Regions from separate parts of the Marinobacter sp. M-5 genome, predicted to be linked through region 3. Evidence: predicted binding sites of a transcription regulator. Region 3 holds the regulator's gene; each other region holds the start of a gene.
What was found. Region 3 encodes sigma-54, which starts transcription at its own class of promoters, with help from an activator protein. Its sites were predicted from a motif close to ANTGGCATNNANNTTGCTNT; they were not measured.
Positions count from the first base shown of each region.

Region 1 (10,242 bases), on a different contig from region 3:
CCTGTCTTATTGCCAATACGGGGATCCTGACGGGCGTCCGATTGTGTTTTTCCACAGTGTCCGCGGGTCGCGTCTGGAAGTGCCTGGCAGCCTTGATGTGCTCTATCGCCTGAAACTGCGGTTGATCGTACCGGATCGACCGGGCTACGGCCGGTCTGATGCGCTGGAGGATCGCACCACGGACGATCTGGCCCGAGATGTTGCGGCCCTGGCCGACCATCTGGAGCTCGATCGCTTTCTGTTGCTGGGTTACTCCCTCGGAGGCTTTCTGGCGCTCCATTGTGCGGCTCATCTCGGCGAGCGCGTGGAGAGACTGGGTCTGGTTTCGGCTCTGGCGCCGCCGCAGACTGATCCGGGCGGGCGACCATTGAAGGGGTTGTTTCGCCTGGCTGTGACGCTGGCGGACAAGGCGCCGTCACTGGCGGAGCGGATTCTCAACCAGATGGCCCGCAGTATACTGCGGAACCCTGCAAAACATCTGGGGTCGGATGCTGACCGGCAGCTGCTGGCAAATCCGCAAACCCGGCATCAGTATGCGCGTGCCATGGCGGAGTCGTGCAGTCGTGGCTCAGGTGGCTTCGTGGAGGATCTCAAGGCTGTTGCGCGAACACCGGAACTCTCGCCTGACCAACTGGCGCTGCCGGTCTACCTCTGGCACGGTCAGTTGGACGGCCAGGTCTCCGTAAGACAGGCCATCTGCCTGGACGAATGGCTGACGAACAGCGAACTGACTCTGCTTCCCGATGGCGGCCACTTTTTCATCTATGACCGCTGGGAAGCCATTCTGGAGTCATTTACAGGTTGAGGGACGTCCTTGCCAAGGCGACTATTTCCTGCCCAGATAACGGCGAATTGTATCCTCCCAGCTCGCCGTTTCCGTTACCGCCAGTACCCGCTCTGATACCGGCCCACGGATTTCGCTGCCCGCAGGCAAGGCAAAACCGTAAAGCTGTTGCTGGAAAATGTCCGGAAGCAGCGTGAGCCGTTTCTTGCCCAACTGCAGATTGCGGTACTGCATCAGCGCCCGGTCATACACCACGGCGTCTGTCTCGCCATTGGCGACCGACAGCATGGCGGCGGTCAGGTCCGGATAGAGTTGATGCCGAATGCGCTCGTCCCGCAGATAAGCCTCGCTGGCCGTTCCGGCGATGGTCGCGACATTGGCGCTGATCAGATCTTCCGGCCCCTGGATCTGATGCTGAAGGTTGCTGACGGTCAGTGAGGAGGTGATAGCGGCGGTAAAGCTGGCCACCATGATCAACCCGGCAAACATCCACGCCAGGGCGACGGCGCGCCCGGCAAAGGACACCGGGGCCTTGTCACCGTAACCCACGGTGGTCATGGTGACGGCGGCCCACCAGAAACTGGCGCCAATGCCCTTGATGGGATCACCGCCGAACTGTTCCGGATTGCGTTTGCGCTCGAACAGCCACAGCACGAAGCCCACGCCCAGCAGCAGCGCACCGAGCGCAATGATCACGCTGACAAACTGCCAACTGATCAGTGCCCGCAAGCTCGCCCAGAGGCCTTGCTCCGGTGCCGGCGGTACGGCAATGGACAGGCCTGTCTGGAAGAACGGGTGGGTGAAGTCAAACTTCACCTCCCGCTCGGCGGTCATGGTCAGTGCACCGACGGCGACGTCGATATCGCCGCTTTCCACCTGAGCAAGCAAGTCCCGGAACGAGAGCGGAACAAGAGTGTAATCACGGCCGATGCCGTCGGCGACTTCCCGCCACAGATCTACACTGATCCCTTCCCATTCACCGGATTCTGCCTCCACCACAAACGGTGGCACCGGGGTGATCCCCACCTTCAAGGGCTCGGATTGAGCTGACAGCTGGCCTGCAGCCAGTGTCAGCAGAACCAGAGCGAACAGACGGCTCCATGTTTTCATTATTTTCTCCTATCCATGGTGCGTTATTCGAACGAGGAGCTGATTACATCGCGATAGTTCCGGATGCGCTGCACGTAGTGCACCGGCTCATAGCCACGGGCATAGCCGTAACGAGTCTGCGGGTAGTACCGCTTGTCCGCTTTCAGGGGCAGAACTTCTTTCATGTCGTCCCACGAATCCGGATTTTTACCCAGGTCCCGCGCCAGCTGGCGGGCGTCCAGTAGGTGCCCCCGGCCGATGTTGTAGCTGGCCAGTGCCAGGAAAGTGCGGTCCGGTTCCGGAATGGTATCCGGCAGACGACGATGGCGGTCGGCCAGGTAGCGGGCGCCGCCATCAATGGCGGCAACCGGATCCAGCCGATCGGTTACGCCAAGAGATTCAGCGGTGTTTTTGGTCAGCATCATGATGCCGCGTACGCCGGTTGGCGACACAGCGGTGGGATCCCAGTGGGACTCCTGGTACGACAGCGCTGCCAACAGATCTGCAGGCATGCCGGTGGTGGTTTCTGCTTCGGCAAAGTGACTGCGGTAGTCGGGCAGGCGGTCGTCGATGCGGCGGTTAAGGGCCCGCAGGTCGACAAAATCGAACTCACCGATGTAGGCGTAGTAACGATTTTCCATGTAGCCGATAGCCTCGTCACCGGCGGTGCTGTTCATCCACTCACGGGCACTGTTTGCCAGATCGGCGGCACCGGCCGGAAGATACCAGCCCAGGTTTTTGCCGGTGGTCAGGTTCATCGCAACTTCAAGGTTGGGGAAGTGGCGGCGCATGACCTGCACGATGTTGGAGTCGGCAACGGTGCATTTCAGTGACTGCTCTGCCACGGCGGCAAGCAGGATTTCCGTGGTTCGGCTGTCGTCTTCCTCGAACTTGATGCCTTCGTGTTCCGTCGCCAGGCCGTTCAGGGTTTCGACATAGCTTGAATCCGCAGTCACGGTGATGGCGACGTCGGTCAGAGCATCAGGCGTGCGGGGCAATGGGCGCATTTCCCGGTGGCACACCAGTTGTTCGGTGATCTCTGTATGAGCGGGGCCCAGAGTAAAACGTTCGGTCCGCGAGGGCAGGTGTGTTAACCCGGCAGCGGCGAGATGCGTTGCGCCGGACTCCAGGGCCTTGATGACCTCGGAGGTGGAATCGTACATGGTCCAGTTCACCTGCCAGCCCTGGCTCTCGGCAAAACGGCTGATCAGGCTGTGCTCGGGACCGATGGGATTTTCGTGGCGATCCAGATAGTAAGTGGTGGAGCCATTTCGGGTGGCGACTTCCAGAATGCCGGTTTCTGCGGGGGGGGCCAGTTGTTTGGCCGGCTTGGAACCGGTACTTTCGCTCTGGCCACATCCCACCAGCGTGGTGAGAAGACAGGCAGACACAGCGTACTTCAGAATCGGAGTCATCACAGACCTCTATTTTTTAAGCATTGTCCGACAGGTTACGAATCGGTCACCCGACTGTATCACCGATGAAACAGTAAAATAGGTATTTACCGATATCCGGACCTCCGGTCAGCGAATGATTGGCCTGTTAAGAGCGAATGACAGTGGCGATGCCTGGCGGGTTTTCCGGAGCTTCCCTAAACTGGGACCCTCACGCCCGATGGATGCCTTATGCACGCCTTGTTCAGTTCCTGTCTTGCTTACGCCGCGCTGCTTGCCGGCGTGCTGGCTTTTTTGCCCGGTGCGGGGCTGTTGGGAGCGCTGGCGGTCAGTCTGGCCGTGGTGATGGGCTGGCGCTCCATGCGAACGGTGCCGCGGGGTGTGTTCGTGGTGGCCGGGTTGGCGTTGGTGTTCGCGCTGGGGCGTGATCCGGCGCTGATTGCCGGTGCTGCCACCAACATGACCCGCCTGGCAGGACTGATCCTGGCGGTGCTTTTATTGTCGTCGGTCCTGGCCCGCTCCCGGGACCTGCAAAGAATCTCCTCCAGTTTATTCAGCGGTCCGCCCCGCGCTCGCTATGCCAGTGTCACATTCGGCACCGCGCTGGTGGCTGTTCCCCTGAATTTCGGTTCGGTTGCCGTGGTGGGCAGCCTGATTGCCGAGCGCATTCGCACCGATGGCGACAGCAGTGCCGCCCGCAACGGCACTCGTGCTGTGCTCCGTGGCTTCGGCGTGTCGCCGATCTGGTCACCCCTGTCGATTTCCGTGGCGCTCACCCTAACATTGCTGCCCGGTCTGAGCAGTGCGCAGCTGCTTTCCGTTGCGCTGCCGTTCGCTTTGCTGATCTTGCTGGCCGGTTTTTTCTGGCGTGAAGCTGAGCCGGTTGCGATCTCGCTGCCGTCGGAGGACCGTGCCGGGTGGGCGAGCTGGTTGCGGTTCGGCAGCATTATTGCCGCCATCTGTGTCGGAGTGTTCCTGTTCAGCCACACTTATGGCCTGAGTTATGCCCGCTCGGTGACGCTGAGCTGCCTGTCGGCAGTTGTGGTGGGCTGGGCGTTGTCCTGGTTCAATGGCAACAACCCCAGGCTGCCGAATATGGCCAACGTCAGCAACGAGCTGGCCATTGTGGGCGGTTCGGCGTTTATCGGATCCATCATCAGTGCCGTGGTGCTGGGCCAGATGGGCGGCTCGATCAGTTTGCCCACCTGGGCCTGGCCACTGCTCGCGGCGCTGGTGCCCTGGGGCTTTTTCCTCGCCGGGCTGGCGGGGGTCAACCCGATCGTGATGGGTACCCTGGCGGGCGGTATCCTGGGCTCGGTGTGGCCCGGCGGTGCCCTGTTGGGCCTGGGCTTCGCCATGGTCTCGGGTTGGGGGATAACCGCCTTCGGTACCCCGTTTGCGGCCAACGCGCTGATCATGGAGCGGCTGACCGGTTACCCGGCGCGAGATGCCTCGCTGCGGTGGAGCCTGATGTTGTCATTGAGCGCACTGGTTCTTGCCAGCGTGGTCGCTTCCATCCTCACAATCGGGCTTGGGTGATCTGGCTGGAACTGCGGCATTGCGTGAAAAATAAATAGCGGCCTACTGAAAAGCACCTATAGCTATTTAGCGGGCCCTCTGTTAACGTGCCCTCATCCTGCCTCTAAGGATTTCCGCAGTCTCCGGCCCAGTGCCGCTTTGCGACCCATCCGATACGACCTGTCAGAGGACGTCACCCCGTTACCGGCGCGTGACCGTAGTCGTCTTTTTTTCCATGAGTTTTCATGGCATCTGCCCGCATTCGCCGAAGACGGTGTTCGTGGAGGCAGAATTAATCAAGAGTACTTATATGAATTTTTCTTCCCTCGGTTTGTCCGAGCAGCTCGTCCGTGCCACTTCCGATCAGGGTTACGATACCCCTTCGCCCATTCAGCTTCAGGCCATTCCTGCGGTGCTGTCGGGTCGCGATGTGATGGCTGCGGCCCAGACGGGCACCGGTAAAACTGCCGGGTTTACCTTGCCGATCCTGCAGCGCCTGGGTGAAAACCCGCGCAGTGGTAAAGGCCCCCGCGCGTTGATTCTGACGCCGACACGGGAGCTGGCAGCACAGGTTCACGATAGCGTGAATCTTTACAGCAAATACATTCCCACCAAGGCCGCGGTGGTTTTCGGTGGCGTCAAAATCAATCCGCAGATGATGAAGTTGCGCAAAGGCGTTGACGTTCTGGTGGCAACACCGGGCCGGTTGATGGATCTGTACCAGCAGAATGCCGTGCGCTTCAACGAAGTGGAATTCCTGGTGCTGGACGAAGCCGACCGCATGCTGGACATGGGTTTTATCCGCGACATCCGCAAGATTCTTGCGTTGCTGCCGGCGAAACGCCAGAACCTGCTGTTTTCTGCCACTTTCTCCAGCGAGATCCGCGGCTTGGCGGAAGGTCTGCTGAATAATCCGGTGCAGGTCGAAGTCGCTGCCCGCAACACGTCGGCGGAAAACATTATTCAGTCTGTGTATCCGGTCGATCAGAGCCAGAAAACCGCTCTGCTCAGCAAGCTGGTACGTGATAACAGCTGGGAACAGGTACTGGTGTTTACTCGTACCAAGCACGGTGCCAACCGCCTGACCCAGAAACTGGAGAAAGACGGCATCACCGCCGCTGCCATTCATGGCAACAAGTCCCAGGGGGCCCGTACCCGCGCGTTGGCGGATTTCAAGGCTGGCGAAGTGCGGGTGCTGGTGGCAACCGATATCGCTGCGCGTGGTCTCGATATCAAGCAGCTGCCCCAGGTAGTGAATTTTGAGCTGCCTAATGTGCCGGAAGATTACGTGCACCGTATCGGCCGCACCGGTCGTGCTGGCGAAAGCGGCCACGCGTTGTCGCTGGTCAGTGCCGACGAAGGCAAGATGCTCGCGGGTATCGAAAGGCTGATCAAGAAGCAGTTGCCGCGCAAGAGCATGGAAGGCTTTGAGCCGACCAACAACCTGCCGCTCAAGCCGAAGGCCAAAGCCGATCCCAGCCGTGCGCGCAATCGCAACGGTAATGGCGGTGGTAACGGTAAGCCCGGCGGCAATGGCCGCAGCTTTGGCCCCAAGCCCGGCGGTCGCAGTGGTGGTCGCGGCCAGAACGGCGGTGGCGGCCAGGCGAGGCGCTCACCCCAACGTGAAAGCGCCTGATCCACAGGGCGCTGTTAAAAAGCCGTCGAGGCTCTGAACTCGACGGCTTTTTTATGTGCAATCCAATGGTGCGCGATTTTGCCAGTTTGTGGAGCGCATGACCTGAAACAGTGCGCTCGGCAGTATTACAAATCTATGACGCGGTCGTCATAATTACTCAAGTTATTGTTTTTAAAGTTTATTAAGTTTTGGCACGGTCGTTGCTCAGCCTTAGAGGAGTGTTTCCAAACTGTAACCTTTAAGGTGGTCCAATGAAAAAGCAATCCCTTCGAATGATGGTTTCCTTGTTGAGCGCTGGTGTCATCGGAGCCGTTGCCGTTCCTTCAGTAGCCTCTGCAGAAACCACAGCCAACGTTAGTGTTGTCAGTAACTACATCTTCCGTGGCGTGACTCAGACCGACGGTGCAGCAGCCGTTCAGGGTGGCATCGATTACGCCGACGAGTCCGGCCTGTACGTTGGAAGCTGGGCATCTACAGTCGACTTCGGCACTGACGCGACTTACGAGCTCGACCTGTATGCCGGTTTCGCAGGTGAAGTTGAAGGTCTCGGTTATGACGTGGGCTACATCTTCTACGCCTACCCGGATGAGCAAACCAACATCGACTTCGGCGAGATCTATGGTGAGCTCAGCTACAGCATGTTCGCCGCTGGTGTGGCATACACCGTGCACAGTGAAAACCAGGATGCGACCTTCGACGCTGGTGACATCTACTACTACCTGTCCGCTGGCGTGCCGTTGGCGAACGATTTCAGCCTGAGTCTGACCGCGGGCTACTACGACTTTGACGTGGACGGTGACCCCGGTTTTGAAAACGCGAGCTACACCCACTATGCCGCGGGTATTGCCAAGGATGCCGGTGAATTCGGTGAAGTCAGCTTCAACTTTGAGTACGCTGACGAGGACAATGCAGAAAAGGACAAGACCGAGTTCTGGCTGGGCTGGAGCAAGAGCTTCTGATCATCTCCAGACTCTAAAACCGCAGTTAGAAAAAGGGAGCCGTATGGCTCCCTTTTTTTTGTCCGGATCTGGCCCGGTTGGATCAGAACCGGTAGATGAACCCCGCCATGTAAACCATCGGGTCGATTTCAACCTCGGTGGTGATTTCACCCACTTCCACATCACCCGCCAGCGCCGTGATGGTGGCGTCGGTCTCCAGATCCACCCACCAGATGGCCGCGTTCAGACCGAAATTCTCGCTCAGCATGTAGTCCACGCCCAGCTCCAGGGCGACCCCGACACTGTCATCCAGATCCAGTTTCGAACCGTCCACGGTGCCGGCCGGTGTGCCGAAGTTGGCCTGTGCCACCGAGTCGATCACCGTGTTGAGCGTGCCGGTGGTTTTTTCCTCGAAGAAGGTGGTGTAGTTCACGCCCACGCCGGCGTAGGGTTGCAGCCGCGATGCGCTGTCCATGGGGAAGTACTGCAAGGTCAGCGTCGGTGGCAGATGTTTGGTTTCTGCCAGTTTGCCAAAGCCTTCCAGGCCATCGGCGCCGCTGATGTTGTGCTTGAACGGAGTGGCACCCAGCACGCCGATACCGATGTGGGAGGTCACCATATAGGTGGCGGTGATGCCCAGCTGGTTGTTACTGTCGACCGCCACACCGGTGCCTGGCAGCGCCAGATCCTGGCCCGCAAGAGGGCCTTTGCCGGCAAAGGCAAGATCGCTGCTGGAATCATCCGGCGCCACGTGGGCGGGACCGATCCGCACCATGAAATCACCGGCTTCATAAGCCTGGACAATGGGCGCCATCGCCAGTAAGCCGGCAGCCAGAGCGCTGAGGGTAAATGCACGGGACATCACAATCTCCTTGAACCTGAATAGTCGATGGCTACAGGTTAAGGACAACCGCGGGAGAGAACTTGATGTAGAGCAAGTGCGCGGGCCCGTGGCTCAATAGCTCACGGAGAGATTGATTCAACTCAAAAAAACGGCAGCTGGGGGCCTTCTGCGGATTGTCAGCCAGTCTTCTTTTTGCTGTCCGATGGTTTGAGCTGGCCGATGTTATCGCCCGGCACAAAGACGTCACGTACGGTCAGCGGCTTGCCGTCAGCGTCACGGACATCCACCGGCAGTATGGTGCGGCCGGTTTCACGGTCTCTCAGGTCCAGTGGCGCCTGATCCGGCGCGGGATTCCATTTGTCGCCCCACTGGCGCAGGGCAATCACGATCGGGAACAGGTCACGACCCTTTTCGGTCAAGCGGTATTCAAAGCGGGAGCCGTGTTCGCCCACATCCACTTTTTTCAGAACTTCGTTGTCCACCAGCCGAGCCAGACGGTCACAGAGGATGTTGCGGGCAATGCCCAGTTCCTGCTGAAAGTCCACGAAACGCCGTGTGCCGTGCATGGCATGCAGCACGATCAGCAGCGACCACCAGTCACCCACCTCATTAAGGGCGCGGGCAACGGAGCAATTGGAATCATCAAAACGTTTTCTGGCCATGCTTCGGAGTGTACAGAATAGGGTTGCATTTTAAAACCAGATTCAATAGGGTTGCTTTACGAAACCAAATTGATGAGGTTGCTATAGTCCATGAGCATGAATCTCGGTCCCATGTTTGAACCGTTTGAAATTCACAACCTGACGCTGCGCAACCGCGTGGCCATGGCCCCGATGACCCGCAACTTCTCCCCGGGCAATGTCCCCGGTGATGATGTGGTGGCGTACTATCGCCGCCGTGCCGAGAACGGGGTTGGCCTGCTGATCACCGAGGGCACCACCGTGAATCACCCGGGTGCCAACGGCTACCCGAATGTGCCTTTCTTCCACGGCGACGAATCCCTCGCCGGTTGGAAAAGCGTAGTTGATGCCGTTCACGAAGCCGGCGGCGCCATTTTCCCTCAGCTTTGGCACGTGGGTGCGGTGCGCAAGGAAGGTGTTGAGCCGGATCCCTCCGTGCCCGGTTACAGCCCGTCCGGCCTGTTCGCACCGGGCAAGCCCAACGGCAAGGCCATGAGCAAGGGCGACATTGACGACGTGATCACCGCCTTCGCCGATGCCGCCCAGGACGCCAAAGCACTGGGCTTTGACGGCGTCGAGATCCACGGCGCCCACGGTTACCTGCTGGATCAGTTCCTGTGGGCGGGCACCAACCAGCGAGACGACGAGTACGGCGGCAGCATGGAAAACCGTCTACGTTTTGTGGTGGAAATTGTCGAAGCCGTACGCCATCGCGTGGGCCCGGATTACCCGATCATGCTGCGGTTCTCCCAGTGGAAGCAGCAGGACTACGAAGCGAAACTGGTCAACACCCCGGAAGAGCTGGCGCAGTTTCTCAAGCCTCTGGTAGACGCCGGTGTCGACATTTTCCACGCCTCCACACGCCGTTTCTGGGAGCCGGAATTCGAAGGTTCCACCCTCAATCTGGCGGGCTGGACCCAGAAACTGAGCGGCAAGCCGACCATGTCGGTGGGCAGTGTGGGCCTGACCGAAGACTTCATCAGCGGCACCTTCGCGAGCAAAAAGGAGGCGGTGGAACAGTCTGGCATTGATGAACTGGTGGAGCGCATGAACAATCACGAGTTCGAGCTGATCGCGGTCGGCCGCGCCTTGCTGCAGGACCCGGAATGGCTGGTGAAAGTGAAAGAAGGTCGGCTTAACGACGTGGAAGCGTTCGCCAAGAAGTCCCTGGCCAAACTGTACTGAGCCTCCCCTTCCGCCGCGCCGTTGAAAATGGCACCGTTGAGCCGTCGTCAGACCCAACGGTGCCGGCGCGTCAGCCTCTTAGCCCGGTCACCAGTTTGTCGATGCTGTCCTTGGCATCGCCAAACAGCATGCGGGTGTTGTCCTTGAAGAACAGCGGGTTTTCCACACCGGAAT
Region 1 is NZ_JAWJEK010000002.1:709,965-720,206, forward strand. Features, by position in the region: gene R0125_RS12495 (alpha/beta hydrolase) at 1-805, shown strand, start outside; gene R0125_RS12500 (transporter substrate-binding domain-containing protein) at 827-1,894, opposite strand; gene mltF (membrane-bound lytic murein transglycosylase MltF) at 1,918-3,288, opposite strand; gene R0125_RS12510 (hypothetical protein) at 3,499-4,806, shown strand; gene R0125_RS12515 (DEAD/DEAH box helicase) at 5,096-6,421, shown strand; gene R0125_RS12520 (TorF family putative porin) at 6,673-7,380, shown strand; gene R0125_RS12525 (OmpW/AlkL family protein) at 7,463-8,221, opposite strand; gene R0125_RS12530 (winged helix-turn-helix transcriptional regulator) at 8,380-8,865, opposite strand; gene R0125_RS12535 (NADH:flavin oxidoreductase) at 8,956-10,068, shown strand; gene pntB (Re/Si-specific NAD(P)(+) transhydrogenase subunit beta) at 10,139-10,242, opposite strand, start outside.
Region 1: R0125_RS12520 (TorF family putative porin) is a predicted target of sigma-54. The motif match lies at 6,609-6,628, and genes of this name have one in related genera.

Region 2 (10,242 bases), on a different contig from region 3:
CTTCCGGAAACCGCTGCGAGCACATCCATGTGCGCTTCCCTCAGGCCATCCATGGCCTTCGAAATTTCCGGAAGGACAGCCCACCAGCCCCTTGGCATACATTGGGTGCAGGTGTCCGCGCTAGGCGAACGAAGGAGCTGGCCTTACTTGTTCAGGAACAGCTCTCTGCCGATCAGCATGCGGCGGATTTCAGACGTGCCGGCACCGATTTCGTAGAGTTTGGCGTCGCGCAGCAGGCGGCCGGTTGGGTATTCGTTGATGTAGCCGTTGCCGCCCAGCAGCTGGATGGAGTCCAGCGCCAGTTTGGTGGCCATTTCGGCGGAGTAGAGGATCGCGCCGGCGGCGTCTTTGCGGGTGGTTTCGCCGCGGTCCGCGGACATGGCTACCATGTAGACGTAGGATTTGGCGGTGTTCATCCAGGTGTACATGTCCGCCACTTTGCCCTGGACCAGCTCGAATTCGCCGATGGCCTGGCCGAACTGTTTGCGCTCGCGGATGTAGGGAACCACCACGTCCATGGCCGCTTGCATGATGCCCAACGGGCCGCCGGAAAGTACCAGGCGTTCGTAGTCTAGGCCGCTCATCAGGACTTTGGCGCCATTGCCTTCGCCGCCGAGGATGTTTTCGCGGGGCACTTTGCAGTCCTGGAAGACCAGTTCGCAGGTGTTGGAGCCGCGCATGCCGAGTTTGTCGAGTTTCTGGTGGCGGCTGAAGCCGGGGGCGTCGCGTTCTACGATGAAGGCGGTGACGCCGCGGGAGCCGGCCTGGGTGTCGGTTTTGGCGTAGATGACGTAGGTGTGTGCGTCCGGGCCGTTGGTGATCCACATTTTGTTGCCGTTGAGTACGAAGTGGTCGCCTTCGTCGCGGGCAGACAGTTTCATGGAGATGACGTCGGAGCCGGCGTTGGGCTCGGACATGGCCAGCGCGCCGATGTGTTCGCCGCTGATCAGTTTGGGCAGGTATTTCTGCTTCTGTTCTTCCGTGCCGTTGCGGTGGATCTGGTTCACGCACAGGTTGGAATGGGCGCCGTAGGACAGGCCGACGGAGGCGGAGGCGCGGCTGATTTCTTCCATGGCGATGACGTGCGCCAGGTAGCCCATGTCGGAGCCGCCGTATTCTTCACTGACGGTAATACCCAGCAGGCCCATGTCGCCCATTTTCCGCCACAGGTCCATGGGGAATTCGTTGTTGCGGTCGATGTCTTCCGCCCGCGGGGCGATTTCCGCGGCGGCGAAGCCGTTGATCTGTTCGCGCAGCATGTCGAGGGTTTCGCCGAGGCCGAAATTGAGCTCTGAGTATTGTGATTGCATGGTTGGCTACCTTGGTATTCCGAATTGATTGACGCGGGGATCAGGCCCCCGCTTTTTCTGATGATGGTTGTTTATTCTGTGACTCTTTACGTTTCTGAAGTTCCGCCAGGGCTTCGCGACAACGGGTTTCTGCGGTTTCCATTTCCATTTCTGCCTGGGCGATGTCGTTTTTCTGCTGTTCCAGCTGGGCGCGCTTGTTGTCCAGAATGGCCAGCATCTTCAGTAACTGTTTTTCGTTCCCCGTGAGGGTTTCGTCCCACAGGTCGAACAGTTCCTTGGTTTCGGCCAGCGAAAAGCCCATGCGCTTGCCCCGCAGGATCAGCTTCAGCCGAACCCGGTCCTTGGAACTGAAAATTCGTGTCTGCCCCCTGCGGGCGGGTTTCAGCAGGCCCTGATCCTCATAGAACCGGACGCTCCGTGTGGTAACGTCAAACTCCTTGGCGAGCTCACTGATGCTGTATGTGGTTTTTTCTGCCATGGCGATTTCCTTTTTATAGTAAGGTTAGATAAAGTTTACGTAAACGTAAAGTAATTTCTGGGTGTCAAAACCCGTTTTTCGAGTTGAATGATCTGATACATATTGCGAGGAGCAGACGATGGAATTTCAGAATGTACCGGCCATTGTAACCGGTGGCGCTTCCGGTTTGGGCGAAGGCGCGGCCCGTGCGCTGGCGGCCGCTGGCTGTAAGGTGGCGATTCTCGACCTGCAGAAAGAGCAGGGCGAGGCGGTGGCCCGGGACATCGATGGGCTGTTTGTGCACTGTGATGTCAGCTCCCCAGAGAGCGCGGAAGCGGCGCTCGCTGCCGCACGTGAGGCCCACGGCCACTGCGGCATTGCGGTGAACTGTGCCGGTATCGCACCGGCGGTAAAGATTCTGGGCCGTGACGGGGTGATGCCGCTGGAGAACTTCAGCAAGGTGATTCAGGTCAACCTGATTGGCACCTTCAACATTCTGCGTCTGGCCGCCGCCGAGATGGCCCAGCGTGACGCCAACGGCGATGGCGAGCGGGGCGTGATTATCAACACAGCCTCGGTGGCTGCCTACGAGGGCCAGATCGGGCAGGCCGCTTACAGTGCCTCCAAGGGCGGGGTAGTGGCGTTGACGCTGCAGTCGGCGCGGGAGCTGGCCCGTGAGGGTATCCGGGTGAACACCATTGCACCGGGCCTGTTCATGACGCCGATGATGGCGGGCATGCCCCAGGAGGTGCAGGACAGCCTGGCGGCGACGCTGCCGTTCCCGAAGCGCCTGGGTAAGCCGGAAGAGTTCGGCATGATGGTGGACCAGATGGTGCGCAACCCGATTCTGAACGGCGAGGTGATTCGTCTGGATTGCGCCCTGCGCATGGCGCCCAAGTAATCGCATTCAATTGCAGGAGAGATTCATGACCATGCCTGTCGATAAAGAAGAACTGGCGATGTTCCGCGAGTCGGTGATCAAGGCTCTGGAAGCCGAGGTGCGGCCGCATTACGAAGCCTGGGAGAAATCCGGCATCGTGCCGCGGGCGCTGTGGAACACCCTCGGCAACGCCGGCATGTTGTGTGTCGATGTACCGGAAGAGTGGGGCGGTATCGGGGCCCCCTTCCAGTTTTCCGTGGTAGTGGGCGAGGAGCTCGCCCGTCTGGGGTTCGGCGCTCTGTCCACCAACGTGATGGTGCATTCGGACATCGTGGCGCCGTACCTCAGCCACATGGGAAATGAGCAACAACGCCAGCAGTGGCTGCCCAGGCTGGTGTCCGGCGAGGCGGTTGGCGCGATCGCCATGACCGAGCCGGGGGCCGGCAGTGACCTGCAGGCGATCCGCACCCATGCGGTGAAGGATGGCGATAGCTACATCCTCAACGGCTCCAAGACCTTTATTACCAACGGCCAGCACGCGGACATGGTGATCGTGGCCGCCAAGACCGACCCGAAAGCCGGTGCCCGTGGCATCAGCCTGTTCCTGGTCGACACCTCGCTGCCGGGTTACAGCAAGGGCCGTAATCTGGACAAGATCGGCCAGCACTCCGGCGACACCTCGGAGATGTTCTTCTCCGATATGCGGGTTCCGGCCTCTGCGCTTCTGGGTGAGGAAGGGCAGGGTTTCATGTACCTGATGCGGGAACTGCCCCGCGAGCGGCTGGTGATCGGCGCCCTTGGTGTGGCAGCGGCCCGCGGCTCCCTCGACCTGACCATTGCCTATGCCCAGGAGCGGGAGCTGTTCGGCCAGAAACTGGCGCAACTGCAGAACACCCGTTTTGAAATCGCCCGCATGGAAACCGATTACCGGGTGAACAAGGCCTTCGTGGACCAGTGCATCGATCAGTACGACCGCGGCGAACTGGATGCCCCGACGGCTTCCATGGCCAAGTACAGTGCCACGGAAATGCAGTGCCGGGTGGCGGACGGCTGCCTGCAGCTGTTTGGTGGCTACGGTTACACCACCGAGTACCCGATTTCCCGGAACTTTATTGATGCCCGGGTGCAGCGGATTTACGGCGGCACCTCGGAAGTGATGAAAGAGATCATTGCCCGTTCGGTACTGGGCAAAGCCTGATTGAGTGAGGAACCGTTATGAGTGACAACAGCGTTGTGATTGCAGGCTCCGCCCGCACCCCCATGGGCGGCATGATGGGCTCCCTGAGCTCGGTGCGTTCGCCGCAGCTGGGGGCGGTCTCCATCAAGGCGGCCATTGAGCGCTCCGGCCTGCAGCCGGCGGATATCCAGGAAGTGATCATGGGCTGCGTGCTGCCCGCCGGCCTGGGCCAGGCCCCGGCGCGCCAGGCCTCCCGTGCCTCCGGCATCCCCGACAGCTCCGGCTGCACCACTATCAACAAGATGTGCGGCTCCGGCATGCAGGCGGTGATCATGGCCCACGACCAGATCAGGGCCGGCACCAACAACATCATGATCGCCGGCGGCATGGAAAACATGAGCCAGGCCCCGTACCTGTTGCCGAAAGCCCGCGGCGGTATGCGCATGGGCCACGGCCAGGTGATGGACAGCATGTTCCTCGACGGCTTGGAAGACGCCTACGAGGGCGGCCTGATGGGCGTCTTCGCCCAGCGCACCGCCGACAAGTACGACATCAGCCGCCAGGCGATGGATGAGTTTGCCATCGGCTCCCTGCAGAAATCCCTGGCGGCCATCGAAAACGGCTGGTTTCGCGACGAGATCGTCCCGGTCACCGTCGCCGGCCGCGGTGGCGACACCGAGGTGGGCGTGGACGAGCAGCCGGGCAACGCCAAACCGGAGAAAATCCCGCACCTGAAGCCGGCCTTTGCCAAGGACGGCTCGGTTACGGCCGCCAATTCCAGCTCCATCAGCGACGGCGCCTCCGCCCTGGTTCTGGCCTCCGCCGCCGAAGCCGACGCCCGGGGCCTGACACCCCAGGCGCGCATCGTGGCCCACGCCACCCACGCCCGTTTGCCCGCCGAGTTCACCCTGGCCCCCATCGGCGCCATCGAGAAGGTCCTGAACAAAGCCGGCTGGTCCGTTGACGACGTGGACCTGTTCGAAATCAACGAAGCCTTCGCGGTGGTCACCCTGGCGGCCATTAACGAGCTCAAGCTTCCGGCGGAAAAGGTCAACGTCCACGGCGGCGCCTGCGCACTGGGCCACCCGATCGGTTCCTCCGGTTCCCGGATCATCATTACCCTGATGAATGCTTTGCGTCAGCGTGGCCTCAAGCGTGGGGTTGCGTCGCTGTGTATTGGGGGTGGCGAGGGGACTGCTGTTGCTCTTGAGTTGATTTGATCTGGGAGGTCGCGGTCCTTTGTAGCCTGCCGGTTGAGGGCCAGGCCTGCGGGGTGGCAGGCCCGCGCCGAGAGACCTACGAACTATTCCGACCTGCAAACCCCCTCTGCTTTTAACCTTTAGCCCGCGTACCCGCCCGCACGAGTCAAACCTGGGCCACGTTGACCCCGATCATGCGCCAAAACGGCTCATTTGCTAGGCTCCAAGGCAGGGAAGACATCGCAAACGGAGATCGGAGCGCCGTGCCAAAACGCCACGAGTTTATTGAAGAGTCCCGCAAACAATGGAGCTCGGAGCCCGCTTTTGTGGCCTCCATGGCCGCTGCCGCAGTCGGCCTCGGGAATCTGTGGCGGTTTCCCTACATGGTGGGGGAGAACGGGGGTGGCGCGTTTGTGGTGGCTTACCTGCTGGCGCTGATTGTGGTGGTGCTGCCCATCATGATTCTGGAGGTGTCCGCCGGCCGGCTCTCCAAGGGCAGCACGGTGCAGACCTACCGGCAGGTCAACCGCTTTGGCGTGGTGTACGGCTGGTTTGTCGTGCTGATTACCATGGCCATTACCAGCTACTACCTGGTGATCACCGGTTGGACGCTGGGCTATGCCGTGGACGCGGCCACCGACGACCTGCGGGTGTTTGGTGAATTCAGCGCCGGCTATAACTCGCTCTGGTATTTCATCGCAGTCACTCTGCTCGGGGCAATTATCCTGGCCCGGGATGTGAAAGCCATTGAGCAGATGTCCAAGATCCTCATGCCGGTGTTGCTGGTGGTGATGATCGGGCTGGTGGTCTTTGCCAGCCGCACGCCTGGCTGGGAGCAGACCAAGGATTTCTTTTTTCAGGTGGACTGGAGCCGGCTGGCCAGTGGCACGCTGTGGGCGTTTGCATTCGGCCAGGCGTTCTACACGCTGGCCATCGGGCAGGGCTATCTGGTGACCTACGGCAGCTTTATCCCGCGCCAGACCCACGTACCCCGGGCCTGCCTGGTGGTGGCCGGCACGGAGACCAGCGTGGCCCTGCTGGCCGGCTGGATGATCTTTCCGTTTGTTTTCAGTTTCGGCATGGAGCCGGCGGAGGGCAGCCAGCTCGCGTTTGTTACCCTGCCCCGTGTGTTTGCAGATGTGGCGGGCGGCTACTGGGTTGGCGTTCTGTTTTTCGGGTTGTTCTTTCTGGCTGCATTCAGTTCCAGCCTTGCCGGGCTGAAGGTGATGATCGCGGCGGTAGCGGAGGAGTTCCGGTTACGCAACACCACGGCGGTGGCCCTGGTCACCGTGGTGATGTTGGTGCTGGGTACGGCCTCGGCCCTGAGCTTCACGCCACTGGAGTGGACCATTGCCGGTGAGCCGGTGCTGGATGTGATTGACCGGGTGGCCGGCGGCAATGTGATCATCTTCTCCGGGGTGCTGGGTGCTGCGATGTTCTGCTGGTTTATCCCACCGTCGAAGATCCGCACGGTGTTGGGCACCGAGAGCCGCTGGTGGGAATGGCGCATCTACCTCGTCGGGCGTTATCTGCCGCTGGTGATGGTGCTCTGGATCGTGATTACGTACGCCCTGAATCAGGTCGGTGTCACGCCGACCTGACCTGGAACTGTCGCGGCTCGATTTTCAGTTTTTTCAACCGTGAGGTCAGGGTGGTGGGCTTCACCCCCAGCAGCGCCGCGGCTCCGTCGTCCCCGAACACCCGCCCGGCGCTCATCGTCAGGGCGCGGGTCAGATTCTGTTTTTCCAGTTCCCTGAGTTCCCGCTCGGTCATCAGGTCGCCCTGATAATGGCGGGCCGGCGGCGCTTGCGCGGTCACCGGTCGGGCGCTGGAGTCGGAGCCGGCCAGGTCGAGATCGAGGTGGCCGTCAGCGGTGATCACCTGGCGCTCGATCACGTTCTCCAGTTCCCGCACGTTACCCGGCCAGTGGTAGGCCTTCAGGGTTTCCACGTCGCCTTCCTTCAGCGCCAGGGGCGGGCGATTGAATTTCTGGCAGGCGCGGTTGAGGAATTCCTGGGCGAGGATGGGAATGTCCTCCTGGCGCCGCCGCAGCGGCACGGATTCGATGGGAAACACGTTGAGGCGGAAGTAGAGATCTTCACGGAAGGTTTTGGCCTGCACTTCCGCCTTCAGGTCCCGGTTGGTGGCGGCGATGACCCGCACATCCACCGCGCGGGTGTGGTTTTCGCCCACCCGCTCGAACTGCTGATCCTGCAATACTCTCAGCAGTTTACCTTGCAGTTCCAGAGGGATTTCCCCCACCTCATCCAGAAACAGGGTACCGCCGTCCGCCAGTTCGAACCGGCCCACCCGGTCACTGACTGCGCCGGTGAAGGCCCCGCGGATGTGGCCGAAGAACTCACTCTCGAAAAGGTCTTTCGGAATGGCGGCGCAGTTGACCCGTATCAGTGGTCGGTCACGGCGGGTGCTGGACTGATGAATGGCGCGGGCGATCAGCTCCTTGCCGGTACCGGATTCGCCGGTGACCAGAACATTGGCGTCGGTAGGGGCAACCATACCGATGCGGCGCACGATGGCCTTGATGGCGTCGCTCTGGCCAAATATCTCGTGAAAGTGGTATTCCGCACTGAGCTCTTCCTGCAGGTAAGCGTTTTCCATTTCCAGCCGGTGTTTGAGACTCTCCACTTCCTCCAGGGCTTTCTGCAGCTCCTTCTGGGCCTGCAGCCGCGGGGAGATGTCCCGGAACACAACCACTGCGCCCACCGGGTGGCCGTTGTCCAGGATGGGCGTGCTGGTGTATTCCACCGGGAAACCGGTGCCGTCCTTGCGCCAGAACCAGTCCTCGCCCACCCGTTTGATGCTGGCGTCCCGAAAGGCGGCGTAAATAGGGCACTCTTTCAGTGGATAGAGGCTGCCGTCCTCGTGAGAGTGGTGGACCACACGATGAATGACCCGACCCATAAGCTCATCAATGCGCCAGCCCAGCATGCGCTCCGCTGCCGGGTTGGCGAAGGTGGTGCGGCCCTCGGCATCCACGCCGTAAATACCTTCCCCGACGGCGTGAAGAATCAGCTGGTTCTCACGCTCCATGTCCTTGAACAGCTCTTCTACCCGCCGCCACTCCAGCAGCCCGCCACGATGATAATGGTTGGCGTCGTGGCGCTCCCGCAGCGTTCGTAACTGGCGACGGTCCCGCAGCAACAGCAGCAGCTCCTGGGATTCTGCTTCACCGACCCGTGAGGCGGAAATCTCCAGCTCAACGGTGTGGCCGTCCCGGTGTTTGACCATGAAATCCCGGCTCCAGCCGTGGCTGCGGAACAGGGTTTCCTCGGTGAAAGCAATCAACTGGGGGCGTTGGTCGGCGAACAAGCGGGTACAGGGGGTGCTTTTCAGGGACTGCCGGTCGATACCCATCAACCGGCCCATGGCACTGTTGGCAGCAACGATCAGATCCTGGGCGGCATCCACCAGCAATGCGGCCTCCGGCAGGTGGTCTATCCAGGCATGGTTGTTGACGGGGTGTTCCGGGTGCATGGGGCTGTCCTCGTTAATCATGAAAACAACAGAACAAACCCCGTGCCAACTATGAAAAATCGTAGCGATGCCTACGAAATCTCGTTTATTACGATAATTCGTAGTGGGTGTGTTCAGAAAGGATAAATAAAAGAGCTTTGAAAACATGGGTTTAAAAAAATATCGGTAGTTGGCACAAACCCTGCGATATCTCTCCCAGAACGCGCAACCGCCCCGGCCTGATGTGCTCGGGGGTCAGAGTCGCCAATTGGTTGCACTGCAAGAGTGCACAACATCATCCGAGAGAAGGGAGAGTGCCCCATGACCACGAAAAGCCTTGGCAATCCGTTTGACGGCGACAAGTCGTTGATTCATGCAAAAACCTGCGGCTGCCCGGAATGCAAGACCGGGCAGAACGCCCCGTCGACCTCGTTGAACCTGCAGTCGGCCCCCCGCCAGGACGCTACCGAGGGCGCCATGGACTCCGAGGCGATGATGGACCGGGCGATTGAGAGCGCGGTGGTGCGCTCGGTATTCGGTCACAACGACCACTCTCGCCGCAGCTTCATGAAAATGATGGGCGCCGGTTCAGCGGCTGCGCTGGTCTCCACCGTATTCCCGCTCGATAAAGCCAAGGCGGCGGTGAAGGAATCCCTTGGCAAGCTCGAGAAGACCAAGCTGAACGTCGGGTTCGTGCCCATCACCTGTGCCACGCCGATCATCATGGCGCATCCCATGGGCTTTTATGAGCGCTATGGTCTTGACGTCACCGTGACCAAAACCGCTGGCTGGGCGGTGGCGAGGGACAAATCCCTGGCGGGCGAATACGACGCCTCCCACATGCTCACCCCGATGCCCCTGGCCATGAGCATGGGTGCAGGGTCGACCCCGGAGCCGTTTATCATGCCTGCGGTGGAGAACATCAACGGTCAGGCCATCGTTCTGCATGTGGATCACAAAGACAAGCGCGATCCCAAACAGTGGAAAGGCTTCAAGTTCGGGGTGCCTTTCGAGTACTCCATGCACAACTTCCTGCTTCGCTACTACCTGGCTGAGAACGGTATCGACCCGGATAAAGACGTGCAGATCCGTGTGGTACCGCCACCCGAGATGGTCGCTAACCTGCGGGCCGGTAACCTCGACGGTTATTTGTCGCCGGATCCGTTCAACCAGCGTGCCGTGTGGGAAAAAGTAGGCTTTATCCACATGCTCACCAAGGATATCTGGGAAGGTCATCCCTGCTGTGCCTTTGCCTGTAGCCAGAAGTTCGCCACCGAGAATCCAAACACTTATGGTGCGCTGCTGCGAGCGATCATCGACGCCACCCAGTACTCCAACATTCCCGAGAACCGTAAGGAAATTTCCGAGGCCATTGCGCCCAAGAACTATCTGAACCAGCCGGTACCGGTGATTCAACAGGTTCTCACGGGTCGCTATGCCGATGGCCTGGGCGAGGTGAAAAACGTGCCGGACCGCATCGACTTTGACCCGTTCCCGTGGCACTCCATGGGGGTGTGGATTCTGACCCAGATGAAGCGTTGGGGTTATATCGAAGGCGACGTGGACTACAAGGGCATTGCCGAGCAAGTCTACCTGGCCGGCGAAACCGGGAAGATTATGGAGGAGCTGGGTTACAGCGCTCCGAGCGAGACCTACAAGACTCACACCATCATGGGCAAGACCTTTGATCCGGAAAGTGCGGAAGAGTACACCCGCAGCTTTGCCATCGGGAGGGTGTGATCGTG
Region 2 is NZ_JAWJEK010000003.1:97,477-107,718, reverse strand. Features, by position in the region: gene R0125_RS13580 (isovaleryl-CoA dehydrogenase) at 144-1,310, opposite strand; gene R0125_RS13575 (MerR family DNA-binding transcriptional regulator) at 1,351-1,788, opposite strand; gene R0125_RS13570 (SDR family NAD(P)-dependent oxidoreductase) at 1,907-2,668, shown strand; gene R0125_RS13565 (acyl-CoA dehydrogenase family protein) at 2,694-3,845, shown strand; gene R0125_RS13560 (acetyl-CoA C-acyltransferase) at 3,863-5,044, shown strand; gene R0125_RS13555 (sodium-dependent transporter) at 5,287-6,624, shown strand; gene R0125_RS13550 (sigma 54-interacting transcriptional regulator) at 6,611-8,518, opposite strand; gene R0125_RS13545 (CmpA/NrtA family ABC transporter substrate-binding protein) at 8,819-10,237, shown strand; gene ntrB (nitrate ABC transporter permease) at 10,240-10,242, shown strand, end outside.
Region 2: R0125_RS13550 (sigma 54-interacting transcriptional regulator) is a predicted target of sigma-54. The motif match lies at 8,549-8,568, and genes of this name have one in related genera.

Region 3 (10,242 bases):
CGGCAGGCCCTCGAAGACCTCCCCGACCACTACCACCATGTAATGGGTGCCATCGACCTGAACCTGAACCTCACAGTCCGGCAGGGCCTGCTTCACCAGCTCGGTAACTTCGGCGGCTTCCATAAAAAATCCTCGGGTGTTGATAAATCAGAGGCGAGATTGTACCCAATTCTGCGGGCCGGGTCAGCCGGACGTTTTGTCATGAAAACCCGGGAGCTGATCATCGAGGTTGCTGAGGGAAGCAAGCGAGACAAGCCGGTCACTGACACCGGCGAAGACCAGGGCGTGGCCCCGGGCAGCAGCGTGGCGCTGCCAGCAGAGTAACAGCGACAACACAACGCTGTGGGCGGACCCCATCGCCGAGAGATCCACCGTCAGGTTGCCCGCGGCAGAAGCGATCAGTGCCTCGCCCTCCTTGCGAACGGCGAGCACATTGAGCGGATCGATGGCCCCGCTCACCGTCAGGGTACTCCCCGCCAGAGTTGCCCGGGCCGGGGCTTGGGTCATGACTTGTCGACTTCGTCTTCAAGCTTCAGTGATTCGACGGCATCACTCCAACCGTCGATCACCGCCTGCACCTGACCACGATTCTGCTCCATCTCCTGAGCAAAGCGATCACGGAACGCGAGACCGATATTGATACCTTCCACGATGACGTTTTCCATCATCCAGCGGCCTTCGCTGGTTTTGTACATGGAATAGGTTACGGGGTAGCGATTACCGCTTGCGGTCTGCACTTCCATTTCAACCGTGGCACGATCACTGTTGCTGGCATTGATTTCCGCACCCTTGACCTTGATGCTGAAGTCATCGGCACTGACCAGTGCCTGGGCATAGCTGTCGAACATGCTGCGTTTGAACTTGACGACAAATTCATCCCTCTGTTCCGGCGAGGTCTGGCGGGCATAGCGCCCCATCACACGCGCCGCGATCCGGCGGAAATCGACGAACTCCCGCAGTTCCTTATCCATGCTGACGTAGAACGCTTCGGGATCGCGCTCATACAGACCTTTTTCTTCATTAAGCTTGTCGACCAGCCGCTGGGTGTTTTCATCGACGTACTGGATCAGCTCCTGCTCCTGCTGCGCCTGTACCGGAAGCGCCAGCGCCGCCATCACAAAGGCGATGAGCAGCATACTGCGTCTGATCAAAACCATGATTTTCTCCTGTAACATGTCCGTTCCTTTTGTCCCTTTATCCCGCATCTACCGAACTATTTGCCCGATGCAAAGTTGGTAATCAGGCGCTCGAGATTCATCGCCGACTGGGTTGAATAAAACGTGTCGCCCGCGTTGAGAGAGTCCATATCTCCGCCAATCGAGATATCAATGTACTGCTCCCCAAGCAGACCGGATGTACGTATTACTGCGGAACTGTCTGCGGGAATGTTGTCCACATCCGCATCTATCGTCAGTTCCACTCTCGCCTGAAAGGTGTCTCTGTCCAGGGTGACGCTTTTCACCGAGCCCACGGTGACCCCGGCCATGGCCACTTTACCCCGCGGAGTAATACCCCCCACGTCATTGAAGTTCGCATACAGGGTATACGTGTCAGCGTCGCTTTTCGGCGACAGGCCACTGACCTGTAGCGCCAGAAACATCAGCGCAGCCAGCCCTGCAATGATAAACAGACCGGTGACGATTTCAGTAGTTCTCTGGGCCATTTCCTGCTCCTGCTAAACGCTGTTGAATTCCACAACCGATCCGACTGCTCATACTGCTCAGAAGTCCCCGAACATGACAGCCGTCAGCACGAAGTCCAGGCCCAACACGGCCAGAGACGAATAAACGACGGTTTTGGTGGTGGCCGAACTGATCCCCGCTGACGTGGGCACGCAGTCATAGCCCTGGAACACCGCAATCCAGGAGCACACGAAGCCGAACACAACGGTTTTGATCACCCCGTTGAGCACATCCTGGGTGAAGCTCACCGAAGACTGCATATTACCCCAGAACGACCCTTCAAAGACCCCCAACCATTCAACACCCACCAACATGCCACCCCAGATCCCGACCACCGAGAAGATGGCCGCCAATATCGGCATGGCAATAAAACCGGCCCAGAGCCGGGGCGCGATCACCCGCCGCAATGGATCCACGCCCATCATTTCCATGCTGGACAACTGTTCAGTAGCTTTCATCAGACCAATTTCGGCCGTCAGCGCCGATCCTGCGCGCCCGGCAAACAGCAGGGCGGTCACCACCGGCCCCAGCTCGCGCACGAGCGTCAGCGCTATCATTTGTCCGATCGCCGCCTCTGAGCCGTAGTCACTGAGAATGGTGTAGCCCTGAAGCCCAAGTACCATGCCAATGAACAGGCCGGATACCACGATGATGGCCAACGACAGCACACCCACCGAATACAGCTGACGAACGAGCAGCGGGAAACCCACAGAAGGACGTGGCACACCGGTCAATACACCAGCGAGGAAACGCCCTGCCCGGCCCACAGTGGCAACCACATCGAGGCCCACGCGGCCGAGCGAAGCAATACGATCCATCATGCCGAACCTCCACCGAGTCCCCAGTCCGCTCCGGCGTCATCGGCCGGGTAGTGGAATGGCACCGGGCCGTCCGGGTGGCCGTTGAGAAACTGCTGCACCCGCTCGGAGGGGTGCTGCCTGAGTTCCTCGGGGGTGCCCTCTCCGATGATCTGGCCGTCGGCAACAATGCAGGCGTAGTGGCAGATACTGAGAGACTCAGGCACATCGTGTGACACCAGAACACTGGTCAGCCCCATCGACAGGTTCAGGTCCCGGATCAGCTTGACCAGAACGCCCATGGCGATGGGATCCTGGCCGGCGAACGGCTCGTCGTACATGATCAGCTCCGGATCCAGCGCGATACTGCGGGCCAGGGCCACCCGGCGGGTCATGCCACCGGAAAGCTCTGCCGGCATCAGACGCCGCGCACCGCGCAGCCCCACCGCCTCGAGCTTCATCAGCACGATGTCGCGGATCATGTCCTCCGGCAGCGCCGTGTGCACGCGCAACGGGAAGGCAACGTTCTCGAAAACGCTCAGGTCGGTAAACAGCGCGCCGCTCTGAAACAGCATGCCCATTTTTTCCCGCAGCGTGTACAACGCCTTACGCTTGAGCTGAGGAACCGGCTGCCCGGCCACCACGATGGAGCCGGAATCCGGCCGGAGCTGGCCGCCGATCAGCCGCAGCAACGTGGTCTTGCCGGTGCCGCTGGGCCCCATGATGGCGGTGATTTTGCCACGGGGGATGTCCAGACTGACACCATCGAAAATGCGTCGGCCCGAGCGGCTGAAAACCACGTCCCTCAGGGTTATGTAGGCGCCTGAATCCATAAACAGTCCCTTTCAGTGTGGGCTAACATTATGCGAAGCCGCGGTGAAGCTCAATCTGCACAAGATAAAATGTCCTGATGGCAACAATCAGATTCCCTGAACAAAAGCCCCGTAGCGACGGGAAGTGATATACTCCCGCCACATGACCAAGCCCCTGTGGCGACAAGGCCCTAACACGACGAAACCCAACGATGACAGAGTGCAAGCCGGAACCAGCATGAGCAACAGCAACAAGCCCACAGCCGACATCGAGCAGAAATACCGGGACGCAGCCATCCGCGCCATCGACATTGAAAAAGACGCCATCGCCGCGCTTTCGGATCGCATCGACGACGAATTCGTGCGGGCCTGCGAGGTTATCATGGCCTGTAAGGGTCGTGTGGTGGTGACCGGCATGGGTAAGTCCGGCCACATCGGCAACAAGATTGCCGCTACCCTCGCCAGTACGGGCACACCGTCTTTCTTTGTACACCCGGGCGAAGCCAGCCACGGCGACCTGGGCATGATTACCGGTCAGGACGTGGTCTTGGCCATCTCCAACAGCGGCAACACCAGTGAAGTAGTGACCATCCTGCCGTTACTGCGCCGCATGGGCGCACCGCTGATCAGCATGACCGGCAACGCGGATTCCACTTTGGCCAAAGAGGCCGTAGCCAATCTCGATGTCAGTGTTGCACTGGAAGCTTGCCCGCTCGGCCTGGCGCCCACCTCCAGCACCACCGCCACCCTGGTCATGGGCGATGCCCTGGCCGTGGCGCTGCTGGAAGCGCGAGGCTTCAGCGCCGAGGACTTCGCCTTCTCACACCCCGGCGGCAGCCTCGGCCGGCGATTGTTACTGCGGGTTTCCGACATCATGCACACCGGCGACCGGATTCCACGGGTTACCGGCGACACAACCCTCAGCGGCGCCCTGCTCGAGATTTCCCGCAAAGGGCTGGGCATGACCACCATTGTGGATGAAGCCGGTGAACTGACCGGAGTATTTACCGACGGCGATCTGCGCCGGACGCTGGATAAATCCATCGACGTGCACACCACCCCCATCAGCGACGTGATGACCCACAACGGCAAAACCATTCAGGCCGATCACCTGGCCGCGGAAGCCCTGAACATCATGGAAGAGCTGAAAATCAACGCGCTGCCGGTCACCGATGCAGACGGCCACCTGGTCGGCGCCATCAATATGCACGACCTGCTGCGCGCAGGCGTCATCTGAGGTGCCTGGCATGTCCGAATCCCTGCGTCCACAATGGCCGGCAAGACTTCTGAAGAAAGCGGCCAACATTCGTCTGCTGGCACTCGACGTCGACGGCATCATGACCGACGGCAAGCTGTTTTTCAGTGCCAACGGCGATGAGCTCAAGGGCTTCAATATCCTGGACGGCCTCGGCCTCAAACAGGTGATGGCCGCCGGCATTACCGTGGCGGTGATCACCGGGCGCTCGTCCCCCCTGACCCTGAAGCGGATGACCGACCTGGGCATCCCGCACCTGATGCAGGGGCGCGAAGACAAGCAGATCGCACTGCAGGAACTGGCGGACACCCTGGGCATCGAAGCGGAGGCCATTGCGTATATGGGAGACGACCTGCCCGACCTGCCCGCCATTCGCTTCGCAGGCCTGGGCATTACCGTTCCCAACGGTTACTGGCTGGTACGGGAGCAGGCCGATGTGTGCACCCTGGCCGCCGGCGGCAGCGGCGCGGTAAGGGAAGCCTGTGACCTGCTGCTGACAGCCATCGGCGAGCTTGACAGCACCCTTGCGCCCTACACCCGGGCCCACTGAGGATAACGCTGGCATGAACCGCAATCTCGTCTCCACCATGATGCTTGCCAATCATCCACTGCTGCGGGGAGTTGCGCTTGCCTGTACGGTTGTGGCCCTGATTGCACTGATGTGGCAGAGTGACGAACCCGTTCAACCGATCGATGCGGCAGCCCTTCGTGGCCAGTCTGAACCCGACGGCTTCGTGGTCAACGGCCGATACCTGTCATTCGACGATACCGGCAAGCTGACCGCGCGCTTCGAAAGCCCGCGAATTGAACAGTTTGAAGCCGACAATCTGGCCACCATGGAGTCGCCACGGGCGCAACTGTTCACCGAAGGCGAGACCGAACCCTGGCGACTGAGCGCGAATTCAGGCGTTCTGCAGGACAACAACGACCTGCTGGAGCTGGAGGGGAACGTTCATGTCATTCGCAACACCGAAGGCGGCCGCCAGGTGACGCTGACCACCACGCGACTGACGCTGGATAACGGCAGCCGCACGGTCTTTACCGACGCACCGGTGGAGCTGACCGATGCCTTCAGCGTTACCCGGGCAATCGGCATGAAGGGCTGGCTGGATGACCGCATACTCGAACTCGACTCACAAGTGGAAGGACGCTATGAGCCTGGCCAACAAGCCAAACCGTAAACTCATCGCCACGCTGGCAGCGCTGCTGTTTGCCGGCTCCGCCGCGGCGTTCAATCTGGACTCCAATGTACCCATTACCGTCAACGCGGATAACGCCAGGCTCGACGACGGCAAGGGCATTGCCACCTACACCGGCGATGTGGTGATGACCCAGGGCGAGACCGAACTGACCGCAGACCGGGTGGTGCTCTACCGGGATGAGACCGGCCTGCAGCGCATCGAAGCCTCCGGCCAGCCTGCGCACTACCGGCAGGCTGCCACAGAGGGCCAGGGCAAGACCGATGCGAAAGCACTGAACATCACCTATTCGGCACCCGAAAGCCTGCTGACGTTTGAAAAAGAAGCGGTCATCGAGCAGAACGGCAACCTGTTCCGGGGCGACATCATTCATTATGATAGCGTCCAGCGAGTGGTCACCGCCGAAGGTGCCGCAAACGACAACAATGGCAGCGGCCGAGTGGAAATGGTAATTCAGCCGCGCAGCCGCCAGAACACACAGGATCCGGATGGCAGTTCTCAGGGCCAGTAACCTGGCGAAAAGTTACAAGCAGAAGAAAGTGGTCATTGACGTCTCCCTGGAGATCCGCAGCGGCGAGATCGTTGGATTGCTGGGCCCCAACGGCGCCGGAAAAACCACCTGCTTCTACATGATTGTCGGGCTGGTTCCGGCGGACCACGGCCGCATCACCATCGACAGCCAGGACATCACACCCCTGCCCATGCACGGCCGGGCCCGCAAGGGTATCGGCTATTTGCCCCAGGAAGCGTCGGTTTTCCGCAAGCTGACCGTGCGCGACAACATCATGGCGATTCTGGAAACCCGCAAGGACCTCAGCAAGGCCGACCGCGATGCCAAGCTGGAGGAACTGCTGGAAGAGTTCCACATTACCCACATTCGTGACAGCGTCGGCATGGCGCTGTCCGGCGGCGAGCGGCGTCGGGTGGAAATCGCCCGCGCGCTGGCCATGGAGCCGGCGTTCATTCTGCTGGACGAGCCCTTTGCCGGGGTCGACCCGATCTCGGTCAGCGACATCAAGCAGATCATCCGCCACCTGCGCGACAAGGGTATCGGCGTGCTGATTACCGATCACAACGTGCGGGAAACCCTCGACATCTGCGAAAATGCCTACATTGTTTCCGGCGGCCACATCATCGCCTCAGGCAATTCCAGCGAGATTCTCGCTAATCAACAGGTGAAAGAAGTGTACCTCGGCAATGAGTTCCGGCTCTGATGTCATACTGGCCCCAATTGTCATGAACAAGACAAGCAAGTACACTCGGCAAAGAACTTGCTTGTTCGGGCAAGTGACCAGCATACATAGAATTTTTTGCAACCAGACAAAAGGCCGGTGCGATCGGGTGACGGATTCTGAACCATGGTTATGAAAGCGTCATTACAGCTGAAAATGGGTCAGAGCCTGACCATGACGCCGCAATTGCAGCAGGCGATCAGGCTTCTGCAGCTGTCAACGCTGGACCTCCAACAGGAGATCCAGCAGGCACTGGACTCCAACCCCATGCTCGAGACTCCGGAGGACGACGACACCCCGGAGGCGAATGACGATGCACGGGATACCGAGGCCGAGCAGGTCCAGGTAGAGGAGACTGCGGCTGCAGCCGAATCCGCCAGTGACTGGGACGAATCCGAGAACGGTCCCGACTGGGCATCCGAGAACGACATTCCCGACAACATTCCGGACGACCTGCCTGTCGACACCGCCTGGGACGACATCTACCAGTCTGCCCCGGCTCCGGCCTCTCGTAACGACGACGAGAATGACAGCGATTTCGAAACCCGCAATTCTCCTGCGGAAACCCTCCAGGATCACCTGGATTGGCAACTGAATCTCACGCCTCTGAACGAGCGGGACCGGGCCATTGCCCATGCCCTGATGGATGCGGTAGATGAGCGTGGGTATCTGACCTCGCCCATTGAAGAGATTCACTCCGGGCTGCTGGACGAAACCGAAGACGACCCGCTGGAGCTCGACGAAGTCGAAGCGGTACTGCATCGCCTGCAGCACTTTGACCCACCCGGCGTATTTGCCCGTGATCTGCAGGAGTGCCTGCTGATTCAGCTCAACCAGCTGCCGCCCGAGACACCCTGGCTGTCGCAGGCGCGCCTGGTGATCACCCATTACATTAACCTGCTGGGCAATCGTGACTACGCGCAACTGCTGCGCCGCAGCCGCCTCAAGGAAGACCAGCTGCGGGATGTCCTGACACTGATCACCAGTCTGAACCCGCGCCCGGGAGATTCCGTGGATCGGGCAGAGCCGGATTACGTCATCCCCGATGTGATCGTCCGCAAGCACAATGAGCGCTGGCGCGTCGAGCTGAACCCGGAAATCGCGCCACGCATCCGCGTGAACGCCAGTTACGCCTCGCTGATCAAGCGCGCTGACAGCAGCGCCGACAACACCTACCTGCGCGACCAGCTGCAGGAAGCCAAGTGGTTCATCAAGAGTCTGCAAAGCCGCAACGAGACGCTGCTGAAAGTCGCCACGCGGATTGTGGAGCACCAACAGGGCTTCCTCGATCAGGGCGAGGAATTCATGAAGCCGCTGATTCTGTCCGACATCGCCCAGGCGGTGGAGATGCATGAGTCCACCATCTCGCGGGTCACCACCCAGAAGTACATGCATACCCCCCGCGGCATCTTCGAGCTGAAATACTTTTTCTCCAGCCACGTCAGCACCGACGAGGGCGGAGAGTGTTCCTCCACCGCAATCCGTGCCATGATCAAGAAGCTGATTGCGGCAGAAACTCCGAAAAAGCCATTGAGCGATAGTAAAATTGCAGCCATGCTAGGAGAACAGGGCATCAAGGTAGCCAGACGGACAGTAGCCAAATATCGTGAGGCGATGCACATTCCGCCATCCAACGAGAGAAAGCGGCTGGTTTGACCCGACAGGATCCGCCGGTGGGACATTCGCCGGCACACCGTCAGCCCCTCATCCGGGGCGGGCACGATGACAACAGGAGACGCCTATGCAACTCAACATTTCAGGCCACCATGTAGAATTGACTCCCTCCCTGAAAGAATACGTGTCAGGCAAATTTGAAAAGCTCGAGCGCCACTTCGATCACATCAGCAACTGCCAGGTCACACTGGAAGTTGAGAAGGTGCGCCAGCTTGCGGAGGCAACTCTCCATGTCATCGGTGGTGAGATTCACGCAAAGGCAGAGAGTGAGGATATGTACGCCGCTATTGATGCATTGGTCGATAAGCTGGACCGTCAGATCCTCAAGCACAAGGAAAAGAACGTTGATCGCATGCACGGTAACGGCGCTCGCTAGGGCACTGCTTTACCAGCACTCAACCTGATCGAGCTGCGGCATGACACACGTGCCGCAGCCTTTTTTTTACGGAAACCTTCACGGAACTAAAGTCGATCCATGAGCGACACGTCCCTGACTATCGAAACCATTCTTTCCCCGGAGCTGACCCTTTGCCGGGTGGCCGCGTCCAGCAAGAAGCGGGTTCTGGAATTTATTGCAGAGCTTGTGAACCAGCAGGACGCCACACTCAGCGAAACGCAGATCTTCAACAATCTGATTTCCCGGGAAAGGCTTGGCAGCACTGGTATCGGCGAGGGCATTGCCATCCCTCACTGTCGCCTGGAAGGGCTTGACCGGGTGATCGGTGTGCTCCTGACCCTGGAAGACGGGGTGAGTTTTGACGCCATCGACAATCAGCCGGTAGACCTGGTGTTTGCCCTCATCGTTCCCAAGGAGGCCACCAGCGAACACCTCGAACTGCTCAGCCAGCTGGCGGAGAAGTTCAATGACCGGAATTTCTGTGATCAACTGCGGCAGTGCAGCGATGCCCCGGCGCTCTTCAGCCGAATGACTCAAAGCAGCGACTGACCGCATTCCAGCAGAGGCAACAGGCAATGAAACTGATCATAGTCAGTGGCAGATCCGGCTCCGGGAAGAGCACGGCGTTACATGTCCTTGAGGACCTGAGCTTTTACTGCATCGACAACCTGCCCATCGGCCTGCTGTTTCCACTGACCACAGAGGCCACCAGCCACAGTACGTCACCGGGGCGGTTGCGAAAAATGGCCGTCAGTATCGACGCGCGCAATCTTGCCGGTGAGCTGTCGAATTTCGAGACCATCTACCGCCAGCTTCAGGAAACAGGCGTGACCGTTGAGATTATCTACCTCGACGCCGACGAACAATCCCTGCTTCAGCGCTTTCATGCCACCCGACGCAAGCATCCGTTGAGTGATGACAAAACATCGCTGCGGGAAGCGATTGGCAACGAGAAAAAGCTGCTGGAGCCGCTATCGAAACTGGCCGATCTCTACGTCGACACCACCGGCCTGTCCATGTACGAACTCAGGGATATGGTCAAGCAACGTATTGTTGGCCGCAAGGATCAGGAACTGGCACTGCTGTTCCAGTCGTTCGGGTTCAAGCACGGCGTGCCACTGGACTCGGATTATGTCTTTGACGTGCGCTGCCTGCCGAATCCCTACTGGGATACAAGCCTGCGGCAGTTTGTGG
Region 3 is NZ_JAWJEK010000001.1:911,958-922,199, reverse strand. Features, by position in the region: gene R0125_RS04250 (BolA/IbaG family iron-sulfur metabolism protein) at 1-123, opposite strand, end outside; gene R0125_RS04245 (lipid asymmetry maintenance protein MlaB) at 184-507, opposite strand; gene R0125_RS04240 (ABC transporter substrate-binding protein) at 504-1,157, opposite strand; gene mlaD (outer membrane lipid asymmetry maintenance protein MlaD) at 1,214-1,663, opposite strand; gene mlaE (lipid asymmetry maintenance ABC transporter permease subunit MlaE) at 1,721-2,503, opposite strand; gene R0125_RS04225 (ATP-binding cassette domain-containing protein) at 2,500-3,312, opposite strand; gene R0125_RS04220 (KpsF/GutQ family sugar-phosphate isomerase) at 3,530-4,528, shown strand; gene R0125_RS04215 (KdsC family phosphatase) at 4,539-5,096, shown strand; gene lptC (LPS export ABC transporter periplasmic protein LptC) at 5,110-5,727, shown strand; gene lptA (lipopolysaccharide transport periplasmic protein LptA) at 5,699-6,256, shown strand; gene lptB (LPS export ABC transporter ATP-binding protein) at 6,234-6,959, shown strand; gene R0125_RS04195 (RNA polymerase factor sigma-54) at 7,104-8,633, shown strand; gene hpf (ribosome hibernation promoting factor) at 8,719-9,027, shown strand; gene ptsN (PTS IIA-like nitrogen regulatory protein PtsN) at 9,127-9,597, shown strand; gene rapZ (RNase adapter RapZ) at 9,624-10,242, shown strand, end outside.